3 regions of the Shewanella sp. GutDb-MelDb genome follow, and region 1 is predicted to be linked to each of the others. Evidence: predicted binding sites of a transcription regulator. Region 1 holds the regulator's gene; each other region holds the start of a gene.

Evidence for each region. The regulator MetJ, encoded in region 1, represses methionine synthesis genes. The targets are predictions, from matches to a motif close to TAGACGTCTAGACGTCTA.
Region 2: a site for MetJ is predicted at 5,148-5,165, ahead of msrA (peptide-methionine (S)-S-oxide reductase MsrA). Genes of this name have one in related genera too.
Region 3: a site for MetJ is predicted at 2,519-2,536, ahead of metK (methionine adenosyltransferase). Genes of this name have one in related genera too.

The regions. Positions count from the first base shown of each region.
Region 1 is NZ_PJBM01000162.1:1,299-7,983, reverse strand. It holds gene CXF82_RS07110 (methylenetetrahydrofolate reductase) at 351-464, opposite strand; gene metF (methylenetetrahydrofolate reductase) at 508-1,398, opposite strand; gene CXF82_RS07100 (bifunctional aspartate kinase/homoserine dehydrogenase II) at 1,678-4,071, opposite strand; gene metB (cystathionine gamma-synthase) at 4,087-5,247, opposite strand; gene metJ (met regulon transcriptional regulator MetJ) at 5,457-5,771, shown strand; gene CXF82_RS07085 (sulfite exporter TauE/SafE family protein) at 6,000-6,685, shown strand, end outside.
Region 2 is NZ_PJBM01000106.1:5,577-12,261, reverse strand. It holds gene fldA (flavodoxin FldA) at 4-531, opposite strand; gene ybfE (LexA regulated protein) at 584-856, opposite strand; gene CXF82_RS01645 (DUF2788 domain-containing protein) at 867-1,088, opposite strand; gene CXF82_RS01640 (alpha/beta fold hydrolase) at 1,185-1,943, opposite strand; gene seqA (replication initiation negative regulator SeqA) at 2,222-2,785, shown strand; gene pgm (phosphoglucomutase (alpha-D-glucose-1,6-bisphosphate-dependent)) at 2,818-4,470, shown strand; gene msrA (peptide-methionine (S)-S-oxide reductase MsrA) at 4,647-5,126, opposite strand; gene astE (succinylglutamate desuccinylase) at 5,374-6,411, shown strand; gene CXF82_RS01615 (thiamine pyrophosphate-dependent dehydrogenase E1 component subunit alpha) at 6,594-6,685, shown strand, end outside.
Region 3 is NZ_PJBM01000216.1:202-6,458, reverse strand. It holds gene CXF82_RS10555 (GNAT family N-acetyltransferase) at 431-868, opposite strand; gene metK (methionine adenosyltransferase) at 1,321-2,475, opposite strand; gene tkt (transketolase) at 2,994-4,985, shown strand; gene epd (erythrose-4-phosphate dehydrogenase) at 5,149-6,177, shown strand.

The sequences.
Region 1 (6,685 bases):
TGATGGTTTTAACAATAGCGCTTCTGAGAAGTAATTGCTCATTTATCAAATACAACGAACAGATCTAACCAAAAGATGAAGTCACGTTACGAGGAATTAATGTTGTTCATGACCCCCTTATTAAGAAGTCAGCAATACTTACTTTTAGCCTTTTAGGAGCCGCAACAAACAGCCTGAAAGTCATCTAGAAAGACTGTATTCACAAGCTATATCCACAGATTAGACTAGTGGTTAATCTTTAAACGAGTGCTGTTAAAAACAAAAAAACCAACAGCCTAACAAGTAGGTTATTGGTTTATTCTCGCTGACTAAAGAGGATTGGCTATTTACTCGGAACGTTCGCTTCTGACTTATTTACCAGGGCGAACACCTAGAGTGTGGCATATCGCATAAGTCAGTTCTGCACGGTTCAACGTATAGAAATGGAAATCTTTAACCCCTTCTCGAGATAAGACTTTAACCATATCCAATATCAGAAACGTTGGATCCTAAACTACAACGGGTTTGCTATTTACCTGGGCGAACACCAAGAGTGTGGCATATCGCATAAGTCAGTTCTGCACGGTTCAGCGTATAGAAATGGAAATCTTTAACCCCTTCTCGAGATAAGACTTTAACCATATCAATCGCTACGTTGGCTCCGACCATCTGACGGGTTGTCGCATCATCTTCAAGGCCTTCAAATTGGCGGTGTAACCAGCTTGGAATGGATACATTAGTCATGGCCGCAAAGCGCTTAGTTTGGTTGAAGTTAGTCACCGGTAGGATACCTGGGACAATTTCAGCATCGATGCCTGCTGCAGCGCAGCGATCACGGAAACGTAAATAAGATTCAACATCAAAAAAGAACTGTGTAATCGCGCGGTTAGCACCTGCGTCGATCTTCTTCTTAAGGTGGATAAGATCTGCTTGAGCATTGCTTGCATCAGGATGCACTTCTGGATAAGCCGCAACAGAAATATCAAAGTCTGCCACCGAACGTAGCAGACGAACGAGATCATTAGCAAAACGTGTTGGTTTGGCACTGCCTTCAGGCAAATCACCACGTAAGGCAACTATGTCACGAATACCGCTATTCCAATAATGCTTAGCCAGTTCTTTGAGTTCTTCATCACTCGCATCCACCAATGTTAGATGCGGAGCTGCAACTAAATCAGTCTCTTTTTGAATGCGTTCAATCACGCCATGAGTACGATCTCGAACCCCCGAGTTTGCACCGTAAGTAACAGACACAAATTTAGGATTCAGTGGCTCAAGACGACGAATAGAGTTCCACAATAGCTTTTCCATCTCTGGAGTCGAAGGCGGGAAGAATTCAAAAGAAACGTTTATATCATCTTTTAGCTCAGATAAGCTCTGGTTCAATGATGTCGCATGTTGTGCATGATGAAAGCCCATTTCTATTTCCTCTACTTCAACTCGTTAGTCTAGCCATTTTCAACATAGCCGTTTGGACGTCTATATGTCCATATACTAGAGAAACTGAGATTGAAGTCAAGTGTAAAAAGCAGGCAAGTGCGTTTTTTTCTTCGGACAATAAAATAGCCCGCTAATTCAGCAGCAGAATGTACCAATAGAAATCGAATACGCAGGCCTTAAAACCAAAAAATGCATGCCAGCGTAACTGACATGCATTGTTTAATTAATCGCTTAGCTGCTTCAATCAGCCTTACAATATTATTCCTGCAGTAAGTCTCGGCAAATATGCGCTAAGTCAGATTGCACCGCTGCTGCAGTCACCTGTCTTCCGGCTCCAGGCCCACGAATAATCAGTGGATTGTCTTGGTAGAACTGGCTGCGAATAACAAACACGTTATCGCCCGGCGTTAAGTTGGCATACGGATGACTATTATCAACCCATTGCAGACTCACTTCGGCCTTTAATTTACCATCAACTCTATCTAACGCGGCGACATACCTAAGCACTTTATCTTGCTCAACTGCAGCTAAATACTGCTGTAGCATATCGTCATCAAGCTCATCAATACGTGACAAAAATTGTGCTAACGGTAGCTCGGCAAGATGCTTAGGCACCAATGACTTAAGCTCAATATCTTCAAGCTCAATTTCTAAGCCAATTTCACGTGCCAAAATGAGCAACTTACGCTGCATATCACGACCCGATAAATCATCACGTGGATCGGGCTCTGTGATCCCCAATCCTCGCGCTTCAACCACCAGCTCAGAGAAGGGTTTAACTGCATCATAGTTTTCAAATAACCAACATAAGGTACCTGAAAATATGCCACCGACCGCTTCTATACTGTCACCGCTGTTATGCAGATCATTAATGGCATGTTGTATCGGAAGTCCGGCACCACAGCTGGCGTTATAACGCCAAAACAAGCGGCGATTACCCAGTTGTAGTTTTAGCTCGCGATAAAAAGGCAGTGGTCCAGATCCTGCAAGTTTGTTGGCACTGACAACATGAATACCGCGGGCAAAAAACTCCGGGTATTGCAGCGTTAGATCGGCGCTGGCACTGATATCAAGCGCAATAACTTCATCACATTCAAGTGCTTGTAACTCATCAAACAAGTGACTGTACTGCCAAGGTGTTGCATCTTGCTCAAATACTGTTTTCCAAGAATCCAGTGCTATTCCCGTATCGCTAATCAAGGCTTTTCGGGAGCTAACCAGCCCGACAAGCTCAACACTGGCCTCAATCTCTTTATTTAAGGCCGCTCGTGCGCCGTTAAATAGCTCTATCCAAGCTTCACCAATATTGCCGACACCCAAGAGCAATACGCCAATACGTTTACGCGGGCCAGCACATCGACGATGCACTTTTTGAGTCAATAAGTTCACCTGCGATTGCGGCACTAATGTCACCAAGCTCATGCCGTCATTAAACAGCGGGCGAGCATTACGGCTGAGTAATCGAGCAAAGCCACGACGATAAAGATCCGCATCGGCACTCACTAACGCAACCAGACCGAAATCATCTCTAATTTGAACATCAGTAATACCGAGCGCTTCGCGATTAGCATCGAGCAACGCTTGAACTTGCTTCTGATTCTCAAGGGTAACGGTTAATTCAACCCGCTTTTTCGCAAGCGACCAATGCGCTAGCGGATAAAGCCCTGAATCAGTTAGCAAACTTAACAATGCAGATAAAGCCCCATTCAACTGAATGTTAAACAGTGACACCCGGTTTAGATTAGTCACCACTGGCGCACTGGCTGACGAGCTTTTAGGCGCTATCAGCGTAAAGTCGGTATGTGATGCATAACTTGAGCGAACAGCAAGACTCACTTCAGTATCAAACAAGGGTTGCAAGGTACGATTGTGCAATACTGGCGAACCTAAATGCGCCAGACGATTGGCCTCGTCTAACGAAAGGCTGCTCAATAGCTTGGCATCATTAATCTTATTCGGATCGGCGTTAAATACACCCTCAACATCGGTCCAAATCGTCACCCGTTCAATATCCGCCAAACTGGCAATTAGCGTGGCACTAAAGTCAGAGCCATTACGGCCTAATAACAAGGTATCGCCCTTGTCATTGGCACAAATAAAGCCAGTGATAATGAGTCGTTCATTTGGATGAGCTGCAATGAGTGTTTGCACTCTTTGACGCGAGTCTTGCAAGCGGATCTGCGGCACTGCGCCTTCATCAGCAATCAGTAAGGTACGCGCATCAACATCAGATGCAGCCACACCAGACTCTCGTAATAACGCCGCCAGTAAACGGGACGACCAGCGCTCACCAAAACTCACCACTTGGCTACTTTGGTAATCGTTGATAGATTCTATAGACAACAAGCTGATCAGTTGCGCTTTATCGTTTGATAGTCGCTCTCTAAGCGAGCGAGCTTGCTCATTCGACAATAACTGTTCGATCAGCTTTTGTTGAAAACTAATGAGTATTTGTAGCTCTTCCTGCCATAACTGCTGAGTCGTGCTCAACTCAAGTAATCGATACAGAAAGTTAGTGCTTTTTCCTGCCGCAGAAACCACGACAAGATCGTCACTGTTACCATGAGTCAGGAGAATATGTGCAACGCGACGATAGCAGTCTGCGTCAGCTAAACTGGAGCCACCAAATTTATGTAAGTGACAGCGTGCCATCTTAAACCCCTTTAATTAACAAACGACAGCTGCATTGAGTGCAGCTTCAATATCGGCAACAAGATCGTCAGCATCTTCAATACCAACTGAAAGACGAATAAGGGTGTCTTTAACCCCTGCTTGTGCGCGTGCCTCAGGATCCATCGCTCGATGCGTCATGGTTGCAGGCACAGCCACTAGACTTTCTACTCCTCCGAGGCTTTCTGCAACAGAGAAATAATTAAGATTTTTTAAGAAAGCGACTAACTGTTCCTCCCCGCCTTTTAGCTCAAAGCTGAGCATGGCACCAAAGCCTTTTTGCTGCTTGGCAGCAATTTCATGACCAGGGTGATCTTTAAGGCCGGGGTAATACACTTTCTCTACCGCGCGATGACGGGTAAGAGTAGCAAGGATCCGCTGCGCATTCGCCTGATGTTCACGAATTCTCACTGCAAGTGTTCGAATTCCGCGCAATGTTAGATAACTATCAAATGCACCGCCGGTAAGCCCCAAGGTATTTGACCACCAATGCAATAATTCGCCCAGTTCAGCATCTTTCGCCACCACGGCACCGCCGACAACATCACTGTGGCCATTGATATATTTTGTGGTCGAGTGAATAACAATATCAGCACCCAACAGCAGAGGCTGTTGCAAGATGGGCGATAGAAAGGTGTTATCAACCACAACAAGCGCGCCAACTTCATGGCTGGCAGCACTGATCGCCGTGATATCAACAACCCGTAACAATGGATTTGACGGTGTTTCTAGCCACACCATCTTAGGTTTGTTAGCAATGGCTGTTGCCAATGCCGCTGCATCGGTTTGATCAACCACTTCAAGTTTAAACTGGCCTTTCTTAGCAAGATTGGTAAATAGACGATAACTACCGCCATAACAATCATGAGGTACCACCAACAAATCATCTGGCCCAAGTAAACTGGTGGCTAAGGTGATTGCAGCCATCCCAGTGCAAGTCACAACGCCAGTACAGCCTTTTTCGAGCTCAGCAATAGCGTCACCCAAGATTGACCGAGTGGGATTGCCTGAGCGGCTATAATCGAAATCTCTTGGATTTTTGTGGCCATCAAAAGAATAATTGGTAGAAAGATAGATCGGGGGTACAACCGCACCGTGTTGGGTATCGGACTCAATGCCTTGGCGTACAGCTACAGTGGCTAGTTTACGCTCGGTCATGTACTACTCCTCTTGCTATATTTTCTTACTAGGGATGTCTGGACGTCTAAATGTACCTAAGCAATTCACCCTAGTCAACCAGTTTAGCCGTTTAGACGTCTAAGCATTTAGAAATCTATTTGCATTTGTCATAAAATAGAGGCAATAATTTGACTGTGCTGCATAAGAGGTTAAAATCTGCCCCGCATTTAAAAATTACAGGTGAGTCAATGACTGAGTGGAACGGCGATTATATCAGCCCATATGCTGAACACGGAAAAAAGAATGAGCAAGTTAAAAAAATTACTGTCTCTATTCCTTTAAAAGTACTCAAGGTGCTTACCGATGAGCGTACACGCCGCCAAGTGAATAACTTACGTCATGCCACCAATAGCGAATTGCTCTGTGAAGCGTTTCTACACGCCTACACAGGACAACCGTTGCCAAATGATGGTGATCTATCAAAAGATAGGCCGGATAGCATGCCTGCGGAAGTTAAACGCTTGATGGATGAGATGGGCATTGAGTGGGAAGAGCTAGAGTAAACCAGCTCAGTATTTGCAAACAAGGATCGCAAAGCGGTCCTTGTTTGCATTCGCTCGAGTAAAAAACCAGAAGCCGCGCCCTTCGGGTTCGTTTCTGTGCTGCTATTTTTTTATGACAAAAATGCGTTATGAGCTTTCGCTCAAACCTTGTCATAAAATCATTATTCTTTATTACAAAGACTCGAACAAAAAATAAGCTCGAAAATTTAACAACCTCTAGGTAGCCAAATGTTAGAGCCAAGCACGCTCATTCTCGCCTCAATCATTATATTTTGTGGTGCATTAACACAGAGTTTAATTGGCTTTGGTTTAGCTGTCATCGCAAGTCCGCTGTTATATATTATCGAGCCCTCCCTAGTGCCAGCATCAGTCATTATGATGGGATTCTCTACCGCTGTATTGACGCTTTTTAGAGAGCGTGGTCAGCTTGAGTTCAACGGACTGCAGTATGCGCTACTGGGACGTATTCCTGGCGGTATCTTAGGCGCTACGCTTATCGTAATAGCCCCTCAACCTATTTTAGGGCTGGCAATTGCTCTTATCGTTGCGCTCGCCGTTGGCTTTAGTTTGATGAAGTTTAGTATCCCTGTGAACCGTGTAAGTCTGTTTATTGCTGGGATCCTCTCAGGCGTCTTTGGCAACATTGCCGCCATTGGTGGTCCGCCGTTGGCAATATTACTCGCAGGTAAAGATGCCGGCCAGTTTAGAGCAGCCCTTTCAGCTTTCTTTATTTTCAGCTCAATGATTGCTTTGACCATTTTGGGATTTGCAGGGCTGCTAAAGCTTGAGCATTTGTGGGCATCGTTAATGCTATTGCCCTCAGTCATATTGGGCTATGCCGTTGCAGGCAGATTGGTAGGCAGGGTCGATAAACAAAAAACCAGAGCTTTCACTCTGGTTTTATGTAGTTTCAG
Region 2 (6,685 bases), on a different contig from region 1:
TTATTAATCTGCTAGTTCAGCTAAACACATCTCTTCATAGATCTGTTTAACCCAAGCATCTACTCGCTCTTCGGTAAGTTCAGGTTGACGGTCTTCATCAATGCCTAAACCGACAAAGTGCTTAGGATCCGCTAAGCCTTTCGAGGCTTCAAAGTCGTAGCTTTCTGTTGGCCAATGACCAATGACAATACCACCACGGCCTTCGACGATTTCGTTAACCATGCCCATGGCATCGAGAAAATACTCAGCGTAATCCTCTTGGTCACCGCAACCGAAAATAGCGACTAACTTATCTTCAAAGTTTACTTGCTCAAGTTCTGGGAAAAAATCGTCCCAGTCACATTGTGCTTCACCGTAATACCAAGTTGGGATCCCGAAAAGAAGCAGATCATACTCTGCTATCTGTTCTTTGGTACTTTTGGCGATATCTTTCACCTCAACCATTTTTTTACCCAGTTTTTTCTGGATCATTTTGGCGACGGCTTCGGTGTTGCCTGTATCAGACCCGAAAAAAAGACCTACTGTAGCCATTGTTGTTCCTTTATGTCTAGTTCACTTTAAAGTATGCGTGCTGTAAAAGCGCTCAATTACTGACTTGCTTTTGCAGTATTAATTCAATTAACTGACTGCGGCTAATATTACTGGCCATTGCCTGTTCATTCAAGGCGTCATACAAATCTTGTGACACCTTTAGCTCTATTCGCTTTAAACCGTTAGCTCGGTCACGTTGGATTTGGTTTCTTTTATTAATTTTTAGCTGCTGGTCCCGCGGCAATGGATTGCTACGAGGACGACCACGTCGTTGTTCTGTTGCGAACAGATCAATGGTGGTTCTGTCTGATGTTTCTTTTGCCATTGAGTCCAATTTAACCGATGCCTGAACCTTCCCAGGTCATCTGTATAATCCCTTTTGCGATAAACCCGGCACAGCCGAGAAATAAAACTAACCAAACGATACGTCGACCAAACAGAGGCACTTTACCCTGTTTAAGTACATCGTGAATGGCCATACCAATAAAGAAGAAAATGGCTGCAAAAAACAAGTTTAGGCCTAACGCCTCAATTTGCTCCATATGTTGCATTAACATCTACCATTCCTTCTGGCCAAAAAAAAGTGGCGGGAATATACCATATAAGTGGTAAAGCGGCTAGACGATTTACATCTTATTGGCAGTAAATTTTTATCAATTACTCACGAGGAAATCTTTTACTATACGGTTAAAAATGCTAGTTTTTTGAGCATGTAGCCAATGCCCCGTACCCTCAATTGTTTTTGCTTTTATGGTAGGGAATTGCTCAATTATAGCGCTTCTATGAGCGGATGTGACGTAGTCTGAGTCGCCGCCGCGTATTAATAGGCATGGACCGGTATACTGAGTTGTGAACGTTGGCCAGCCAATGATGTCGTTATAGCTTTGTTTTAATCCTGCTAAATTCATCTTCCATTCAAAGCCATGGTCACTGCGTTTAAGTGACTTAAGTAAAAACTGCGCAGTGCCTTCATCGATATCAAGGCTACGCATATGGGTTAGTGCATCACGCCTATCGTTGATCTCGGTTAATGGCATGGTTTCAAGTGCATTAAAAACCTTATCATGACGACTGTTGTAGGCAACGGGGGCAATATCAGCCACAACAAGCTTGGTCACACATTCTGGATAGAAAAGGGCAGTTGCCATCGCTATTTTACCGCCCATAGAGTGTCCGACTAATATTGCTTCGTTTATGTTGAGCGTGCTGAGTAGCTGTTTCACATCGTCAGCTAACGTTTGATAGGTCATTGAGGAGACATGTTCACTATTGCCATGGTTGACGACATCGACTCGAACGACGGTAAAGCTATCTTCTAACGTTTTCCCGAGTGCTTTTAGATTATCAAGATCGCCAAATAGCCCATGAATGAGAATAACAGCAGGTCCGCTGCCATTGGTCGTATAGTGCATTTTATGCCCGCCTAAAAGATCGAATTGTGCAAGATTGTGCCTGTATCCTATTTAGAATCCAAGTCAGGTCATAAAATTGTCACCTCTTTGACGCATTATTAACCGCTTAGTCGGCTAACAAGCCGCTCTTTCTTATTTGGATCGCAGTTTTCAATTATTGGTGCTTTATCAAGGCTCTAAACCTCGTTACACTGAGGGGATAATTTGGGGCCGTAATGCGCTCATGATCAGTACAAATAACACCGATCCCAGTTTTCTACGTAAGGAAGATAACCGTTATGAAATATATCGAGGTTGATGAAGAGCTTTACCGCCACATTGCCAGCAAAACTGAACATATTGGTGAAAGCGCTTCTGATATTTTACGACGAATATTAGGGCTGCGTGTTGATGCAGTGACTCCAGCTCAACCTCAACCTGAAACGATTAGCCACCCAAGTTTAGAACGTGACGACAAGGTTGTAGAAGTCATCAATAAACCCATCATAGTTGAAAGTAACCTTATTGGTGACTTTATTGGTTTAATCGATGCAGAGCTATTAGCGGCGCAAAAAGGCGCTGTTGGACGGTTCTTGTTTATTCTGGACACTGTGTATCAGACATCAAAAAGCCAGTTTGAACAAGTTCTGTTGATCCAAGGGCGTGACAGGTTGTACTTTGCAACGTCAAAGGACGCGTTATTAAAAGCGAGTAAGTCAGCTAACCCAAAAGAGATTGGCAACAGTGGCTTTTGGGTGACAACCAATAATAACACGGCTAAGAAACGCACTATTTTGTCTGAAGTGCTGACACAGTTTGGAACAGATGATGCGCAAGTTGTCGCTATCATAGATAAAGTATAATAGACATCTACGTTAACTAAAGGAGCTAGTTTTTGGCCATACATGAAAGAGCGGGACAGATTGCTGAACAAAAGGATTTGGTCAATATATCTAAACTGATAAGTTTGTATTATCGGTTAAGCCCTAGTGCCACAGAGGTGACGCAACAGGTTACTTTTGGCACTTCAGGCCATCGTGGCAGTGCCATTAAGCGTAGTTTTAATGAAGCCCATCTATTAGCGATTTCTCAGGCAGTGGTTGATTACCGTATCGAGGCGGGGATCACGGGCAAGCTTATATTGGGTATTGATACGCATGCGCTATCACAACCTGCTGCCATTTCTGTTATTGAAGTTTTAGTCGCAAATAAAGTGACTGTCGCTATTCACGAAAATGACGGTTTCACGCCTACGCCGGTGGTATCGCACGCTATTGTTTGCGCCAATAGCCAGCAAGATAATAGTGTTGCTCATCTGGTCGATGGTCTTATCGTCACGCCTTCACATAATCCACCTCAAGACGGTGGAATAAAATACAATCCACCGCATGGTGGTCCAGCAGAAGGCGAGATCACCGATTGGATCCAAAAAAGATCAAATCAGTATTTAGCGAATGACTTAGTTGGCGTTAAGCGGATTGATTATGCCCAAGCGTTGCTAACGGAGTATGTCAGTGCTGAAGACTTTATTACGCCGTATGTAAACGATCTTGCCAATGTCATCAATATGTCGGCGATTGCGGATGCTAAACTGCATTTAGGCATAGATCCTCTTGGCGGTTCAGGGATCCATTACTGGCAGCCAATAGCAGACAAATATGGCTTAGACATTACGATTGTAAACAACAAGGTCGATCCAAGCTTTAGTTTCATGCCATTGGATAAAGATGGCAAGATCAGAATGGACTGTTCATCTCCATTTGCGATGGCCGGTTTACTTCAACATAAAGATCAATATGATCTTTGTTTTGGCAATGATCCCGACTTTGATCGACACGGCATTGTATGTCCTGGCAGCGGTTTAATGAACCCGAATCATTTTCTTGCAGTGGCAATTGATTACCTTGTGACTCATCGTCCTAATTGGACTGACAAGATGGTGATTGGTAAAACATTAGTCTCAAGCGCTATGATTGATAAAGTCTGTGCCATGCATGATAAACAGATGTCTGAAGTTCCCGTCGGCTTTAAATGGTTTGTTGAAGGTCTTGCCAACAGTTCGTTTGCCTTTGGTGGGGAAGAAAGCGCTGGAGCTGCATTTTTACGACTGGATGGCAGTACTTGGTGTACCGACAAAGATGGCTTTATCTTGTGTTTATTGGCGGCTGAGATATTAGCTGTTACGGGCAAAACACCGCAGCAACGTTATCTCGAATTAGAACGCGAGTTTGGCCAGAGCTTTTACCAACGCATTGATAGCCCCATTAGCTTGGATAACAAAGCTAGATTCGCCAAAATTACTGTCGCTTCAATCTCAGCGACAACGCTAGCTAACGATACTATTACCCAAAAGCTGACACATGCTCCAGGTAATGGGGCCTCGATAGGGGGCATTAAAGTGGTCACCGACAATGGCTGGTTTGCGGCTCGTCCATCGGGTACTGAAGCATTATTTAAGCTTTACGGTGAGAGTTTTGTCAGCCAAGAGCATTTACAACAATTGCTTAAAGATGCTGCCATTATTGTTGAGCAAGCATTAGCGAGCTAAATGTATACGGGTAATAATAAAGAGGGCGCTGTTATGGCGTCTTTTTTATATCTGCGGCTTCAATACTCTGGTTTCTGCGACTGAGGTTATAGAAGAACCATTAGTGTTAAACTTGCCACTTCCCTTTTAATTCCTAATGAATGACCGATACCCAATGTTATGGGTATAACTTGCATCTAGAAGCTAATGTGACAACTAGGTAGGTCGTTCTTAGCTAAGTAATCTTGATGGTAAGTTTCAGCTTCATGGAACTGCTGCGTAGGGACAATTTCAGTCACTATTTGTTTATCTCCCCACTTGCTACTTTTTATCAGTGCAAGCTTTGCCTTTTCTGCTTGGCTTCTTTGCTGGGTATTATGGAAAAATACGCAGCTTCTATACTGGTTGCCTTTGTCTTCGCCCTGTTGATTTAGCGTGGTCGGATTATGATTTTGCCAAAATATATCTAACAATGTTTCATAACCCACTTTGCTAGGGTCAAACTCAATCTGGACAACTTCAGCATGACCGGTATTACCTGCTTTAACGTCACTATAAGAGGAATACAGGTCATTGCCACCCATGTAGCCACACGTACAGTCGGTTACGCCGTCAACTTGCTTGAAAAAATACTCAACGCCCCAAAAACAACCCGCACCGAATGTAGCATAAGCCATGATGACTCCTTAATATTGTATTAGCCGTTTGGATGGCTAGATGTCCTCATTGTGTTTTATCTTTTCAACCAATGCAAGCATAATTTTATCCAGCTGATTACTTGTTGCACTAAGCCTGTAAATTCGTTGCCTTATTAGTCTCTGATTCATGCTAATATTCCATGCAATATCAGCAAAGGGGATAGGTTTGGTAAGGCATACGAGCTATCACTGAGCGAACTGACAAGTATTAAATAAGGAGTTGTTTGTGTTTCACGAATTGAAGCAGTCCAAGGATTTTCTCGCGTTAACCTTAGCGCATCCACAATATCTTCCAGAGAGTTTTGAATTTGACTTAGGTGAGCACACTCACGTACAAGTTTGGGATACTGGCGTTATTGTGTTTGAACCGATACAAACTAAACACAGTAAGGATATTGTGTTGTCCTGTGCAGTTCACGGCAATGAAACGGCGCCCATTGAGCTTTGTAATGGACTCATTACGCAAATTCTGGCTGAAGAAATAAAGCTGAAACAGCGGGTGATGTTTTTAATCGGTAATCCTGCAGCAATCCACAATGGCACACGCTTTATCGATGAAAATCTAAACCGTCTGTTTAATGGGGCGCATTCACGTGGCGATGGCCTTTGTAATCCAGAGCGGGTCAGAGCGCACAAACTAGAACAATATGTTGATAGATTCTACGCCTCTCAATCAGGTCAAAGACAACGTATTCATTACGATCTACATACAGCTATTCGTGGGTCAAAACACGAAAAGTTTGCCATCTATCCCTACCGTCCTGGCCGTAAGTACAGTCGAGAACAGATTATGTTCCTCGAGTCTTGCGGTATTAACACCATTTTATTCCATCATGAACCGACTACAACCTTCAGTTACTTTTCGTCTGAGAACTATCGAGCCGATGCCTTTACCATTGAATTAGGCAAAGTATTCCCGATGGGGCAAAATGACATGACTCGATTTATCGCCATGAAGGAGATGTTGACACTATTGATGACGGGACGAGATTTACAACTGCCAGCATTCGATCTTAAGCGGTTAAACCTTTATCAAGTGTGTCGTTCTGTTAATAAACACTTTGACGATTTTGAATTTAACTTCACTAACGATGTTGAAAACTTTACTGCATTTCCAAGAGGTTACACCTTAGCCAAAGAAGGTGGTCAGGCGGTTAAAATAGAACATGAGTTTGAATCGATTGTTTTTCCGAATGCAAAAGTGCCGGTCGGCCAACGGACCGTATTGATGTTAAAGACGGCAGATGATAGTAATTTGGACTAAATTCATACTGAATAACTGTGCATGTAAACCAATATATACATGCACAGAGGCGCTTAGTTGTCTTTTGAGTGATGGGAAGTATTGAGAGTTAGTTTACGTTAACGTAATGTTCTTCCCGCGTATTAGAATAGATAGATGCTTCTTTCGTCATTTGGAAGCATCATAAATAACAAGAGCACATTATGAGCAACGCAACAACAAATGCTGAGACAGTCCATCGCGTAAGTTTTTTAGATAAAAACTCCATCGCGATCCCCATCCTTAAAGTATTACA
Region 3 (6,257 bases), on a different contig from region 1:
TTGGCTATGTTTCGCTTCGCTACACTATTTTAGCCAACTATTTCTGTCCGCTTAAGTGGCCGTTACCGTATATCCTGGATAAATGGGGTCAGGTTAAACTTTTATAATTAGTAACTCTGATGCTAGACGATTGTGCTTTTCTAACCCAGTGTAGATGCGGCAATGACCGTCCATGACATGGCCAATTCTGTTCCATACAGAATTTGGCATTCCCTCCGTCCATGGAGGTCAGATGTTTTCGTTGAGGTTACATGGACCCTTTCTTTTATTGAGAGTTGCTGCGTGCCTCAGCAGTAGCTGCACATGCGCTGACCGCAGGTCATTGGAATCAATGCTGCCGGAGTTACCTTTCAGTTAGTAGATAGAGCTTGATACAGTTTTGTTGAGCGAAGCACAACAATTTAACTAGGCCGTTAGGCCTCAGTGAACCTCAGATAGAAGGTGTTAATCCCATTAACACTAACCTATCGCCATCCCTCTGATACTTCAAAAACAACTGCGCTATATCATTGGGCGCTGTCTCAATGACGCTAAATCCATGTTGGGCATAAAATTGTTCAAGCGGGGCGAGTGCAAAAATATATGTATTACCATCACAGAGAGTAGATTCAAGTTGCTGCATTAGCTGATGCCCAATACCTTGGCCACGAAATTCTGGGTGCACTAACATGCCAGTTAAAATAGCTAACTGACCAATTGGCCGAATACGTGCAGCGGCAATAATCTCACCCAAACTATCAAGATTAGGATCGGTTTGGCTTAACACGCAAACAGACTCTTTCTGTAACAGCCGTGCATAAGGCATATGTTGGCGATAGAACTTCTTCACCTCATTGCGCTGGCTTGCGTCGACCCAAGTCAATTCCACTATTGATACCTTTTCCTGTGATGTAATAATAGTTGCCTATGAACTCTGAATGTAAATAGTGAGAAGGTTGATACATATGGAGCAAGTGTCTGCAGCAGGGCAACTCTAAGACATCCATGTCTGCGTTGCATTGGTATGTCCTACACGGCAGATGCTGCGGTTAAGCCCTCAAGGATGAGTTTATGGCGTCTTGCGTAATAGTATCAATCTGCTCATGATACCTACAAAGCAACATTGTGACACACAGCATTTTTTTACCATCCATGGCAAATCTTCATAAATGTTCCAGACATAACGAAGGTTTTTTACCGTCCATGGCAAATCTTCATAAATGTTCCAGACATAACGAAGATTTTTTACCATCCATGGCAAATCTTCATAAATGTTCCAGACATAAAAAAACCGCCGGTAGGCGGTTTTAATTGCAAGCTTGCCGAATTAATCAGTGAAGATTAAAGACCTGCGTCAGCGCGTAGTGCTTCAGCTTTGTCTGTCGCTTCCCAAGGGAACTCTTCACGACCAAAGTGGCCATATGCTGCCGTCGCAAGGTAGATTGGGCGGGCTAGGTTTAACATCTCTGTTAAGCCATATGGACGTAGGTCGAAGTGACGACGTACTAGATCAATCAATAACTCTTCAGCCACTTTAGCAGTGCCGAATGTTTCGATGCTGATTGATGTTGGCTCTGCAACACCAATGGCATAAGACACTTGTAGCTCACAACGATCAGCAAGACCGGCTGCAACAATGTTCTTTGCAACGTAACGTGCTGCGTATGCTGCACTGCGGTCAACTTTTGATGGGTCTTTACCTGAGAAAGCACCACCACCGTGACGAGCCATGCCGCCATAAGTATCAACGATGATCTTACGACCGGTTAGACCACAATCACCTACTGGACCACCGATAACAAAACGGCCAGTTGGGTTGATGAAGTACTTAGTGTCTTTAGATAACCACTTAGCCGGTAGTATTGGCTTGATGATGGTTTCCATTACGCCTTCAATGAGATCGGCTTGGTTGACGTCTTCGCTATGCTGTGTAGAAAGCACAACGGCGTCGATACCATGGATGCTGCCATCACTGTTATAAGCAAAAGTCACTTGGCTTTTCGCATCAGGACGTAACCACGAAAGCGTCTTGTCTTTACGTACTTCAGACTGACGTTTCACGAGCTTGTGTGCATACGTGATCGGCGCAGGCATAAGTACGTCAGTTTCGTTGTTGGCATAACCAAACATAAGACCTTGGTCACCGGCACCCTGTTCTTTAGGGTCTGCGCGATCAACACCTTGGTTAATGTCTGGAGACTGCTTACCAATGACATTTAATATAGCGCAAGAGTCGGCGTCAAAACCCATATCAGAATGGGTATAACCGATTTCACGTACGGTCTTACGGGTGATCTCTTCGATATCAACCCAGGCTGAAGTAGTCACTTCACCGCCAACCATAACCATGCCAGTTTTGACATAAGTTTCGCATGCTACGCGTGCTTTTGGATCTTGCTCCAAAATTGCGTCTAATACCGCATCAGAAATCTGATCGGCGATTTTATCTGGATGACCTTCTGAGACAGACTCAGAGGTGAACAAGTGCTTTGCCATGATGGAAAATCTCGTCTTTATACAATTTGAATGTGTAGAAGTATCTACATCTAGACGGCTATCTTAGTGGAAAACAAAAAAGAAGACACCCCCTTTCAGTTAATTTTGTGCAGTAATCCACGCTATTATGTCCTTAATAAATACATGGTTAATAAGCTTAAGTTTGTATAAGTTGCTGATAAAGTTGTTGTTAGCGGTGTTATTTTGGTACTTGTTCTGATAAAAAAATGATCAATGCACCTTGGGTTCGCTAGCAAATAGATAAATATCTTATTTTAACTAAGATTTAGTGCACTAAAGGTGGGTTAACGTGTTGTTAAATATGGTTAGCTTGTCATCGCTATTGGCTAATATGTATCGATTTTTTCATTCTGGGCGAATTAAATTTGCGTCCTACAGTCTAGTAGGCGAAAATATGGCTCCAAATTTTGCTGTAGTGAAGGTAAAGCAAATACCAAAGTTGCTGCCTCCTTCGCTAGATCTAAGCCTCAATACCCCAACACTACGCAGGAGAGAGCATGTCATCTCGTAAAGAACTCGCTAACGCAATCCGTGCATTAACCATGGATGCCGTTCAAAAAGCCAATTCTGGTCACCCAGGTGCACCAATGGGGATGGCTGACATCGCTGAAGTGCTATGGAATGATTTCCTTAAGCACAACCCAAACAACCCTGAGTGGGTTGATCGTGACCGTTTTGTATTATCAAATGGTCATGGCTCTATGCTTATATACTCTTTGCTGCACCTTACGGGTTACGCATTGCCAATTGAAGAGTTGAAAAACTTCCGTCAGTTGCATTCTAAAACACCGGGTCACCCTGAATATGGTTACACTCCAGGTGTTGAAACAACGACTGGCCCATTAGGCGCTGGTATTAGTAACGCGGTTGGTATGGCGATTGCTGAAAAGACATTGGCTGCACAGTTCAACCAGCCAGGTCACGATATTGTTGATCACTTCACATACTGCTTCTTAGGTGATGGTTGTTTGATGGAAGGTATCTCTCATGAAGCATGTTCATTAGCAGGTACGTTAGGTCTTGGTAAGCTTGTGGCTTTCTGGGATGACAACGGTATCTCTATTGATGGCCATGTTGAAGGTTGGTTTACCGATGATACACCTAAGCGTTTCGAAGCTTACGGCTGGCATGTTATTGCTGACGTAGATGGCCACGATAGCAATGCTATCCGCGCGGCAATCGAAGCTGCTAAGGCTGTCACTGACAAGCCAACAATGATCTGTTGCAAAACCACCATCGGTTTTGGTTCGCCAAACAAATCTGGCAGCCATGACTGCCACGGTGCACCACTGGGTGACGCTGAAATTGCAGCTGCACGTGAGTTCCTTGGTTGGGATCACGCTGCATTTGAAATTCCTGAAACCGTTTATGAAGGTTGGGATGCTAAAGATTCTGGCGCTTCAAACGAAGCAAGCTGGAACGAGAAGTTTGCAGCTTATACTGCTGCTTTCCCTGAGCTAGCTGCTGAATATAAGCGTCGTGTTATCACGGGCGAACTTCCTGCAGAATTTGAAGAAAAGGCAAACGCCTTTATTCAAGAGTCTCAAGATAAAGCGGAAGGCATTGCCAGCCGTAAAGCATCACAAAACGCGATTGGCTTTTTCGGTGCTATGTTACCTGAACTACTTGGCGGCTCTGCTGACCTTGCCGGTTCTAACTTAACGCTATGGTCTGGTTCTAAAGGTATTCAAGACGATGCAGCCGGTAACTACATCTACTACGGTGTACGTGAATTCGGTATGAGCGGCATTATGAATGGTGCATCACTGCATGGTGGTTTCATCAACTACGGCGCTACGTTCATGATGTTTATGGAATATGCACGTAACGCAGTCCGTATGTCTGCCTTGATGGGCATTCAGAACATCTTCGTTTATACCCATGACTCTATCGGTCAAGGTGAAGATGGTCCAACTCATCAGCCAGTTGAGCAACTTGCTAACTTGCGTATGACACCTAACATGACGGTATGGCGTCCATGTGATGCAGCAGAAACAGCTGTCTCTTGGAAGAGTGCTATTGAGCGTCGTGATGCTCCAACATCACTCATCTTTAGTCGCCAAGGTCTGAAAGCACAAGCACGCAGCGCTGAGCAATTAGCTAACGTGGCTAAAGGTGGTTATGTACTGAGTGATTGTGCTGGTACGCCAGACTTAATCCTTATTGCTACCGGCAGCGAAGTTCAGTTAGCAATGGATTCAGCTGCGGCGCTTACAGAACAAGGTCAGAAAGTACGTGTTGTTTCTATGCCTTCGACTAACGAGTTCGACAAGCAAGATGCTGCTTATAAAGAGTCAGTATTGCCAAGCAGCGTGACTAAGCGTGTGGCTATTGAAGCCGCTCACGTTGATTTCTGGCATAAGTATGTTGGTTTCAACGGCGCTATTGTTGGTATGACAACCTTTGGTGAGTCTGCCCCTGGTGGAGACTTGCTGAAGCACTTCGGCTTTACAGTAGAGAATGTTGTAGCAACCGTTAACGGTCTATAATTTGCTTTAGCTTTAGCAATAAAGCTAATGATGCACAGGCAAACTAGCCATTAGGTTAGTTTGTCGATTGCGTCTATTGATGCTCTATGATACTACGGCTTACCAATTGCGGTAGGCCGTTGTTGTATCAAGAAATCAGCCAGTAACAAAGGTAAAATAGTTAATGATAAGAGTCGCTATTAATGGTTACGGCCGTATCGGGCGTTCAATTCTTCGTGCGGTCTACGAGTCTGAAAAACGCGATCGAATTCAAATCGTGGCGATTAATGAGTTGGCAAAGCCTGAAGCGATGCTGCACTTAACCCAGTACGACACTACCCATGGACGTTTTCACACCCAAGTTAAATTACATGATCAACATATGATCATTGGTGATGATGCTATTAAGCTGTTACATGAACCCAACCCTGAAAACTTGCCTTGGCAAGAGATGGGCATTGATATTGTGTTTGAAGCTACCGGAGTGATTAACGACAGGCAAGCTTGCGAGGCGCACATTAAAGCGGGTGCGAGACAAGTCCTTATTAGCAACCCATCATCAAGTGATGTGGATGCCACCATTGTCTATGGCGTGAATCATGATCTGCTAAGAGCTGAACATACCATAGTATCGAACGCTTCCTGCACCACCAATTGTATTGTGCCAGTGATTGATGTACTCGATAAACATTTTCAAGTAAAAAGTGGGGCTATTACCACTATCCACTCAGCGATGAATGATCAACAAGTGATCGATGCTTATCATGATGATCTGCGTCGAACCCGCGCCGCCGGACAATCGATTATTCCCGTCGATACTAAATTGGCCCGTGGTATTGAGCGCATCTTGCCTCACATGAAAAATAAGTTTGAAGCCATCTCAGTACGTGTTCCAACCATTAATGTTACCGCTATCGACCTTTCCGTTACGCTCAATAAGCGCGTCGATATCGAACAAGTTAACAAGGTACTTAAACAGGCTACCGAAGGTTCGTACTCTGGGGTTGTTGGCTACACTAATGAACCATTAGTGTCGTGTGATTTTAACCATGACCCACGTTCAAGCATTGTCGATGGTACGCAAACTCGCGTTAGCGATGGTCATCTGGTGAAGTTATTACTTTGGTGTGATAACGAATGGGGCTTTGCTAATCGCATGCTCGATACCAGTTTAGAGATGATCAGCGCAGTACGTGCTGCAAAAAACGTTTAGGCTAAGATATTTGTTTGCTGACTCGGTGTTCCGTCCCGCGTCGTCAACATCCAGTTTTGTTTTTACTTTAATTTTTAACT